2 linked regions of the Aliamphritea ceti genome follow. The protein of the gene in region 1 interacts with the protein of each later gene in a pairwise test. Links are inferred from orthologs where the notes say so. Each region holds a gene or a part of one and is shown on either strand. Other genes may lie near its edges.

Region 1 (3,453 bases):
GAGAAGCGCATTGTCAGATCGCCAGTACCACCGGCAATATCCAGAACCTGATGGCCACGACGTACGCCGCTTTGTTCGATCGTCAGCTTTTTCCAGATACGGTGGATACCGCCAGACATTAGATCGTTCATGACGTCGTATTTGCTGGCAACGGAATGAAATACGTCCGCGACTTTGCCGGCTTTTTCGTCCACATTTACTTGTTCAAAACCAAAGTCTGTCTGGTCCTGGGATTTCTTCTGATCGGTCATGGCGGGCCTGTCTGAATAAAGCGCTTCTTAATTAGAGGGGGATTTTACAGAGCTGTACTGCGCTTGTCTTGGTTTATGTCAAGGAGATTGGGGAAATGTCCGGTGTGAGAGCCACACCGGAGGAGTCGTGCAGTTTGACTGACGGCCTTAGAGGCCGCGGGCAATCATATTATTGTTGCGGGTTTCGCCGGCGTCAGCGAGCTCCTGCAGGTACTTATCCCAATACTCCTGCTGGTGAGTGCAGAGTTCGTAAAGGTAGTCCCAGGTGTACAGGCCGCTGTCATGACCATCATCATAAATGATCTTCAGCGCGTAGTTGCCGCTTGGCTCGATGCCTTTAATGCCGACAAACTGTTTGCCGGTTTGCAGTACTTCCTGACCTTTACCGTGACCACGTACTTCTGCTGAAGGGGAGTGCACCCGAAGGTATTCCGCTGTCAGTTCAAAAGTCTGTTCAGGGTAAACCAGTTCCAGCGTGCGGGACTTCTGATGTAGCTTAATATCTTGCGGGAAATTGCTCATAGTGATGCTCCGGCAGCGAGGCCCTTGCTGTTAGGCAGGGGCATCGCGTCAGCGTTACTCTGTTACAGGATGTAATGGCTCAGATCTTCATTCTGGCTCAGTTCACCCAGATGTTCATCAACGTAGGCACGGTTGATATCAATGCTCTGACCGTCTTTGTCGGAAGCGGTGAAAGATACTTCTTCCAGCAGGCGTTCCAGCATTGTGTGCAAACGACGTGCACCGATATTTTCGGTACGTTCATTGATCTCAAATGCCAGTTCAGCAATGCGGCTGATACCGTCTTCAGAGAACTCGATCGTCAGGCCTTCAGTTGCCAGTAGCGCACGGTACTGTTCAGTCAGTGATGCGCTTGGTTCTGTCAGAATACGACGGAAGTCATCCGGTGTCAGGGCGCTTAGCTCAACGCGGATTGGCAGACGACCCTGTAGTTCCGGGATCAGATCAGATGGCTTAGCCAGGTGGAATGCACCGGAGGCAATGAACAGAATGTGGTCTGTTTTGATCATGCCGTATTTAGTAGAAACTGTGCTGCCCTCGATCAGTGGCAGCAAGTCACGCTGAACACCTTCACGGGATACATCTGCACCCTGGCCTTCACGTTTACATACTTTGTCGATCTCATCCAGGAAGACGATACCGTTTTGCTCAACGGCTTCTACTGCCATTTGCTTGAGGTCGTCATCGTTGACCATCTTCGCGGCTTCTTCGTCAATTGCCTGTTTCAGAGCTTCTTTGACTTTCACGCGGCGTGGCTTAGCCTGGTTGTTACCCAGGTTAGAGAACATGCTCTGCAGCTGGTTGGTCATTTCTTCCATGCCCGGAGGGGCCATGATTTCGACGCCCATCTGTGGCTGGCTGAGTTCGATCTCGATTTCTTTGTCGTCCAGCTTGCCTTCACGCAGCTGCTTGCGGAACAGCTGGCGGGTAGCGCTGTCCTGCTTTTCTTCTGGCTGGTCGAAGCCTGTCGGGCGAGCCGGTGGCAGCAGGGCATCCAGAATACGTTCTTCCGCTGAATCTTCTGCACGGAAACGGACTTTTTCCATTTCCTGTTCACGCAGCATAGTAATGGCAGTGTCCATCAGGTCGCGGATGATGGTTTCAACATCACGGCCTACGTAGCCAACTTCAGTAAACTTAGTCGCTTCGATCTTGATGAACGGTGCGTTTGCCAGTTTAGCCAGGCGGCGAGCAATCTCGGTTTTACCGACACCGGTCGGGCCGATCATCAGAATGTTTTTTGGGGTTACTTCAACGCGCAGCTCAGCATCCAGCTGCATACGGCGCCAGCGGTTACGCAGGGCAATTGCAACGGCGCGTTTGGCGTCGTCCTGACCGACGATGTGACGGTCCAGTTCGTGAACGATTTCGCGAGGTGTCATGTTGGACATTTTAAAAAGCTCCAGCGTCGCTTAAGCAGTTTCTGCTTCAAGCTGTTCGATAGTCAGGTTTGCGTTGGTGAAGACACAGATGCCTGCGGCAATTTGCAGGCTCTTTTCAACGATGTCACGGGCAGGCAGTTCAGTGTTATCTACCAGTGCACGGGCTGATGCCAGTGCAAAGTTGCCGCCAGAACCGATGGCAATTACGCCGTCTTCAGGTTCAATGATGTCGCCGCTACCTGAGATTAGGTAAGTCTTTTCTTTGTTGGCAACCAGCATTAGGGCTTCGAGTTTGCGGAGTACGCGGTCACTGCGCCATTCGCGGGCCAGATGTACTACTGAATTGAAGATGTTGCCCTGGTGCTTGTCTAATTGCTGCTCGAACAGATCCAGCAGGGTAATGGCATCGGCGGTGCTGCCTGCGAAACCGGTAATTACCTGATGCTTAGGTAACTGACGTACTTTGCGGGCCGTCCCTTTCATTACGGTGTTGCCGAGGGATACCTGGCCGTCGCCGCCAACAACAACCTGGTTGCCGCGTCGTACTGATACTATGGTGGTCATGGGTAAAATAAAGTCCCGTATCGGTTCGTGATTGAGTATCAATATGGGACTGGATGGGGATATTTCAATAGGCTGGGGCCAATTAAGCTGATAATTGGCCATGGAGAGAGCAGGTGTAGTAGGTGTATAAAGCGATGTCTTGAGCAGGTCTTATAAGCCGGTCTTAACTGGCGCCGTTTACAGGGGCTGTTACAAGGGCTTCAAACAGCGCTTACTTGGCGACCCGTAATAATGGATCGATATTCATACGTACCAGCTTGTCCTGAGCTTTGTTCAGTTGCAGGCGGTTATCAAACGGACCGGCAAGTACCTGATGCCAGAGGCTGCCATCATTGTTGGTTACTTTGCGGGTATGCACATTCGGTAGGCCCTGAATGATTAGCTTGGCACGCATTTGCTCGGCATCCTGTGCGCTGCGGAATGAGCCCACCTGCAGGATGTAACGCTTTTTCAACTTTTCAGTTTTCGGCGTTGATTTGTACGTACCGGCGTTGCTGGTATCCACTTCGCTGTCGCGGAGCATTTCATAGAACTCGTAGTGTTCATTGCTCTTATCTGTGACAGGTACTGTGGGTTTTGCCGCTTCTGTTTTTGGTTTGCTGGTTTTAGCAACCGGCTTAGGTGTAGGTTTGGGAGCTGCCTTTTGTGCTGGTTGGGCTACCGGCTTCTGAGCTTTGGCAACTGGCTTAGGTGCGGGAGTTGTGGTTCTGGCAGGCGTGCTGGCAGCCTGAGGC
Region 2 (5,405 bases), 2.8 Mb from region 1 along the record:
CTGAGGCGCTTGACGCGCGCTTCTTCGCGTTGCTCACGTGAGGCGATAAAATGGTTGATACAAATGGCAATTACGCCAATTGATGCAACAGTAAGTAGAATTATCAGGTTGTCTTGCAGCATATTCTCAGGTAGTTGTAATTATATGCGAGTTGATAGTGTCGCTATTGTACCTGCCAAATCATGATCTGGCATATACCCTGTTGAAATAGATTTTAATAATTGAACTTGTAATTTTAATCAGAAACTTGACCCTTTAGGTTTGAGCCATTATATATGCACGCTGATTTGAGTTGCTGATTATATCCTCTAAGGATTTTTGTATATGGGTAAGTCCCTCGTTATTGTGGAGTCTCCGGCGAAAGCTAAGACGATTAACAAATATTTAGGTAACGATTTTGTCGTTAAGTCCAGCGTCGGACATATACGTGATTTGCCTACCAGTGGTTCAGCCAGTGCGTCTAAGTCTGATCCAAAAGAGCGTGCCCGTCAGGCAGCGCTTACCCGAAAGTTATCGCCTGAAGAAAAGGTGATACATAAAGCAAAGAAAGCCAAAACGCAGTTGATTGCCCGTATGGGGGTAGATCCTGAGAAAGATTGGCTGGCGCAGTATGAAATATTGCCAGGCAAAGAAAAAGTTGTTGATGAATTAAAGCGACTGGCAAAAAATGCTGACACTATCTATCTCGCGACCGATTTGGATAGAGAGGGTGAGGCTATCGCATGGCATTTGCGGGAAGCTATTGGTGGTGAAAACGACCGGTATCGCCGCGTTGTATTTAACGAGATTACTAAAAAATCTATCCAGGAAGCATTTAAGCAGCCAAGCGAACTGGATATGAGTCGGGTTAATGCTCAGCAAGCACGGCGCTTCCTCGATCGTGTAGTGGGTTATATGGTGTCACCTCTGCTTTGGGAAAAAGTAGCGCGTGGACTGTCTGCAGGACGAGTGCAATCGGTAGTAGTGCGTCTTGTTGTTGAACGTGAGCGTGAGATTCGCAGCTTTATTCCTGAAGAGTTTTGGGAAATGCATCTTGATGCCAGCTCCGGGGCAAAAGAATTGCTTCGGTTACAGGTAAATAAATATCAGGATAAGGCCTACAGGCCTGCCAGTGAGGCTGAGAGCGACAAGTATACAGCGCTGATTGATCAGTCTCCGCTAGAAGTCACGCAGCGTCAGGATCGTCCTACCAGCAGTAAACCTTCAGCCCCTTTTATTACGTCTACTTTGCAGCAAGCTGCCAGTACGCGTCTTAATTTTGGTGTTAAGAAAACCATGATGATGGCTCAGCGTCTGTATGAGGCGGGTTACATCACTTATATGCGTACCGATTCGACCAACCTGAGTGCTGAAGCGGTTGCAAATTGCCGTGATTACATTCAGGACAGTTACGGTGAAAAATATTTACCTGAGCAGCCTAACCGTTATAGCAGTAAGGAAGGTGCTCAGGAGGCTCACGAAGCGATTCGCCCTTCAGATGTAACTGTGGAAGCAACTTCTCTGAAAAGCATGGAGCGGGACGCTGAACGCTTGTATGAGTTGATTCGTCGCCAGTTTATTGCCTGTCAGATGATGCCTGCACTGTATACCAGTACCCGTATTACAGTGACTGCCGGTGAGTTTGAATTATCCACCAAAGGCCGGATTCTGCGGTTTGACGGTTATACCCGTGTTCTGACTAAGGCCAAGGCTGATGAAGATGTGATTCTGCCGGATGTTCAGAAAGGGGATACGCTGAAGCTGGAGAAGATTGATCCTAAACAGCATTTTACCAAGCCTTCACCGCGTTATACGGAAGCTTCGTTAGTTAAGGAGCTTGAGAAGCGTGGTATCGGTCGTCCTTCTACTTATGTACCGATTATTTCGACTATCCAGGATCGCGGCTACGTAGAGTCTCAGAACCGTCGTTTTTACGCGCAAAAAATGGGTGACATTGTTACCGAGCGTTTGGTTGAAAACTTTACTGACCTGATGGACTACGGTTTTACTGCCCGAATGGAAGAAGCGCTGGATGATATTGCCAGTGGCGGTGCCGATTGGAAAGTACTGCTGAATCAGTTCTATAACGGTTTTGTTAACCGCTTGGAGATTGCTCAGAACCCTGAAGGGGGCATGCGCCCTAATGCGCCAACTGCGACGGATATTCCATGTCAGACCTGTGGTCGTGAGATGATGATCCGTACCGGTACAACGGGTGTGTTCCTGGGTTGTTCAGGCTATGCGTTACCGCCTAAAGAGCGCTGTAAGTCGACGATGAACCTTATCCATGGCGATGAAGTGGTCAGTGTTGATGGCGATGATGAAGAAGAATCCCGCATTCTGATTAATAAACATCGCTGTAAAATATGTGATACCGCAATGGACAGCTACCTGATTGATGAGCAGCGAAAACTGCATATCTGTGGTAACAATCCGGATTGCAGCGGCTTTGAAGTTGAGCAGGGCAGTTACAAAATTAAAGGTTATGACGGTCCTGTTATTGACTGCGATAAATGTGGCTCAGAGATGCAGCTTAAGACTGGCCGGTTCGGTAAGTTCTTTGGCTGTACCAGTGAAGGCTGTAAGAATACTCGCAAGTTGCTGAAGAGTGGTGAAGCTGCGCCGCCTAAAATGGATCCTGTACCAATGCCAGAATTGGCTTGTGAAAAGGTTGAAGATACTTATGTACTGCGTGATGGTGCATCAGGTTTATTCCTGGCTGCCAGTCAGTTCCCGCGCAAACGGGAGACGCGTGCACCTAAGGTCAGTGAGCTGTTGCCGCATCAAAAAGAAATTGATCCGAAATACAGTTTCTTATTCAGTGCGCCTGTACAGGATGATGAAGGTAATCCAAGTATTGTTCGTTACAGTCGTAAAACTAAAGAGCAATATGTAATGACTGAGGTTGAAGGTAAGGCTACAGGTTGGCGTGCTTTCTATCAGGGTAATAGCTGGGTTGTTGAGGCCGCAAAAGCGAAAGCTAAGCCAAAAGCGAAAGCTAAGAAGTAAGCGTCTACACTTATGATGGATGGTCGTCGAGTCTTTGGCGGCCATTTTGTAGCTTGTTTATATCCCTTCTTAAGTAGGTGTCAGTATGTCTTTGTCTGGATTAAGTCTGACTAATCAGCGTATCTTTTTTAGTAAGTTGCAGTTGCAGCAGTACGCTTCGCTTATTGACGGAGATTCTGAGCCTGCAATGCAAGCGCAGTATGAGTCAGTTGTGTTTCACTTAAACTTTGCATATCAGGCATTTTTGTCTGAGCTAATAGAAACCGATAATCGGGGCTTAGTTTTGGCAGAGGCTCAGAGTGCTTCCGTGTTGGTTGGTGATTGTGAAACCGGCTCAGTATCGCCTGAGCTTAAGGAGTTAGCTTTGCTTGAAGGGACGGGTGAGAGTGAAAGTGTTTCCTGGTTAGCAGGCCTGCAAGCTGCATATAAACAGCTTGGAGTAGCAGGAGCTGATGTTGGCTCATCTGGCGCTGTTCAGCATTCCGAGATTAGCGTGACTATGCTTTCCGAAAATGATGATAAGCTATCTGAGTTAAGGTTTTGGCATCAGTCTTTGGCTTCGACAGTACAGCGATTACGTACGATGTCTCAGGAATGGTAGTTTCTTTTTTAAATTTACAGAGTTATTTAGATGGCTGAGTTGTTTCTTGAAATTGTTGAGCTTGAAAGCGGCGAGATAGTGCTGCGAGAGATGGAATCTGATGATGTGCCTGTAATGAAGGTGAGTTTTTCTGATGACATGAAGAAGCGTTTACAGGATCAGCATCTGGATGTGGCTAAAGTTATGTTAAGTGCTGGCATTCATATGGCTGCTGAGATGCAAAATAAAACTGCGGAAGCAGAGGCGCTACAAAAGGTGGAAGATGAAAAGCCACCGGTTTTGCATTAATGAAAATATAGAATTAAAAAAAGCGCCATCAGGCGCTTTTTTATAATCAGAGGGCGCTTTATGCAGCCATTCGGTCACGAATAACAATGCCGTGGCTAGCGCCGCGCTCAGCTGCGTTTTCCAGGCCGGACAGTTGTTCGTTACTCAACATACCAGGCCAGGTGATAACAGCGTGGCATGTACCGGCTTTTAAAGCCTGGTGAGCAAGGTCATAGGTGCTGTGACTCGCGTCAGGTTGCAGTAGCATTATCTTATTCAGGTCGATACCTGCTGCTGTCAACAGCGCTTTAGGCAGGCTGCTTGGCGGTGCAATCCATGCAAACCAGCGGTCATCACGACTAAGTTGAGCAAGCAGGGGTAGTAACATGGTTAACTGATCAAAATCGTTGTTATGCATAACAATTTCAGTAATTTTACCAGCCAGCGCCGGCATAGGTTGTTCTGCCTTTGCCGTTAACACGTTTTCAGAAGGGCGAATAAGGGGAATATTCGCGTTCTGATGAGATTGGGTTACCAGTTCTGCCTGCATCATGTCGTTATCCTCTTCTAATCACGCCTACACCTAGGCCTTCAATAGATAATTCCTGTTCTTCCAGGTTGATCACAATAGGTTCGAACTCTTCGTTCTCTGCAATCAGATAAACTAAGTTGCCGTCTTTTTTAAAACGTTTAACAGTGACGTCATCTTCAATACGCGCTACAACTATTTCGCCATTTTTGGCTTGTTTGCACTGATGAACGGCCAGTAAGTCTCCGTCCATGATGCCAACATTTTTCATGCTTGTGCCACGTACCCGTAACAGGTAATCAGCCGGAGGGTGAAAGAAGTCGGCAGCAATCGTGCAGCGCTCTTCTACATGCTGCTGAGCCAGGATTGGGTTACCAGCAGCAACCTGACCAACAACAGGTAAACCTGATTCTTCTTTTTCCAACTCAGGTATGCGAATACCACGTGAGGTGCCGGGTATCATTTCAATTGCGCCTTTACGTGCCAGCGCTTTAAGGTGCTCCTCTGCTGCATTGGCTGACTTAAAGCCCAGCTCGCGAGCGATGTCAGCACGGGTAGGCGGGTAGCCTGTGGTTGCAATGCAGTGCTTTATACAATCAAGAACATCGGTTTGTCGTTGTGTAAGTTTCATGATGATCTCTGTGTTTTTATCCAGTAGCTGTAACTATATACAGTATTTTGCTTTTGTAAACATTTTTTATGTTTATATATCCAGTGTTATTGATAGAATGGCCGCCACTACTACAGACGGGTTTCTTTAAGTGCTGACCGACGACCTAAAAAAACAAATTCAGACTGCTTACAGCAAGTTTTTGACTAGCCGTGGTTTAAAAGCGCGTTCCAGCCAGAAACGAATGATTGCTGAAGTTGCCAAAGTAATTGGCAATATTCCCGTGGATGATAAAGCACAGCGTCTGGGTGAAAACCATGTATGTGTTGTTGAGGCAGGAACCGGTACAGGCAAAACAATTGGTTATTTGCTAGCTGCGATCCCGGTTGCTAAAGCTCTTAAAAAGAAAA

The links. The genes of interacting proteins can lie anywhere in the genome.
Region 2: the proteins of hslU (region 1) and OCU49_RS08870 interact in binary tests that used the Escherichia coli proteins (3 or more experiments, as listed by UniProt). The link is inferred for Aliamphritea ceti from one-to-one orthologs.

What each region holds. Positions count from the first base shown.
Region 1 is NZ_AP025282.1:4,724,467-4,727,919, reverse strand. The notes cover bases 1-2,819. They hold hslU (ATP-dependent protease ATPase subunit HslU), read right to left. Parts: upstream 2,165-2,819; coding sequence 836-2,164; downstream 1-835. Other genes in these bases: hslV (ATP-dependent protease subunit HslV), read right to left, coding at 2,186-2,719; OCU49_RS21345 (gamma-butyrobetaine hydroxylase family protein), read right to left, coding at 399-773; ubiE (bifunctional demethylmenaquinone methyltransferase/2-methoxy-6-polyprenyl-1,4-benzoquinol methylase UbiE), read right to left, coding at 1-251. Also shown: OCU49_RS21330 (SPOR domain-containing protein), read right to left, coding at 2,931-3,453. UniProt on the Escherichia coli protein: ATPase subunit of a proteasome-like degradation complex; this subunit has chaperone activity. The binding of ATP and its subsequent hydrolysis by HslU are essential for unfolding of protein substrates subsequently hydrolyzed by HslV.
Region 2 is NZ_AP025282.1:1,933,651-1,939,055, forward strand. Bases 2,673-5,405 are described here. They hold OCU49_RS08870 (cell division inhibitor SulA), read right to left. Parts: upstream 4,410-5,405; coding sequence 3,936-4,409; downstream 2,673-3,935. Other genes in these bases: topA (type I DNA topoisomerase), read left to right, coding at 2,673-2,988; OCU49_RS08860 (DUF6586 family protein), read left to right, coding at 3,074-3,589; OCU49_RS08865 (hypothetical protein), read left to right, coding at 3,620-3,877; lexA (transcriptional repressor LexA), read right to left, coding at 4,414-5,016; dinG (ATP-dependent DNA helicase DinG), read left to right, coding at 5,147-5,405. Also shown: OCU49_RS08850 (DNA topoisomerase I), read right to left, coding at 1-122; more of topA, read left to right, coding at 325-2,672. UniProt on the Escherichia coli protein: Component of the SOS system and an inhibitor of cell division. Accumulation of SulA causes rapid cessation of cell division and the appearance of long, non-septate filaments.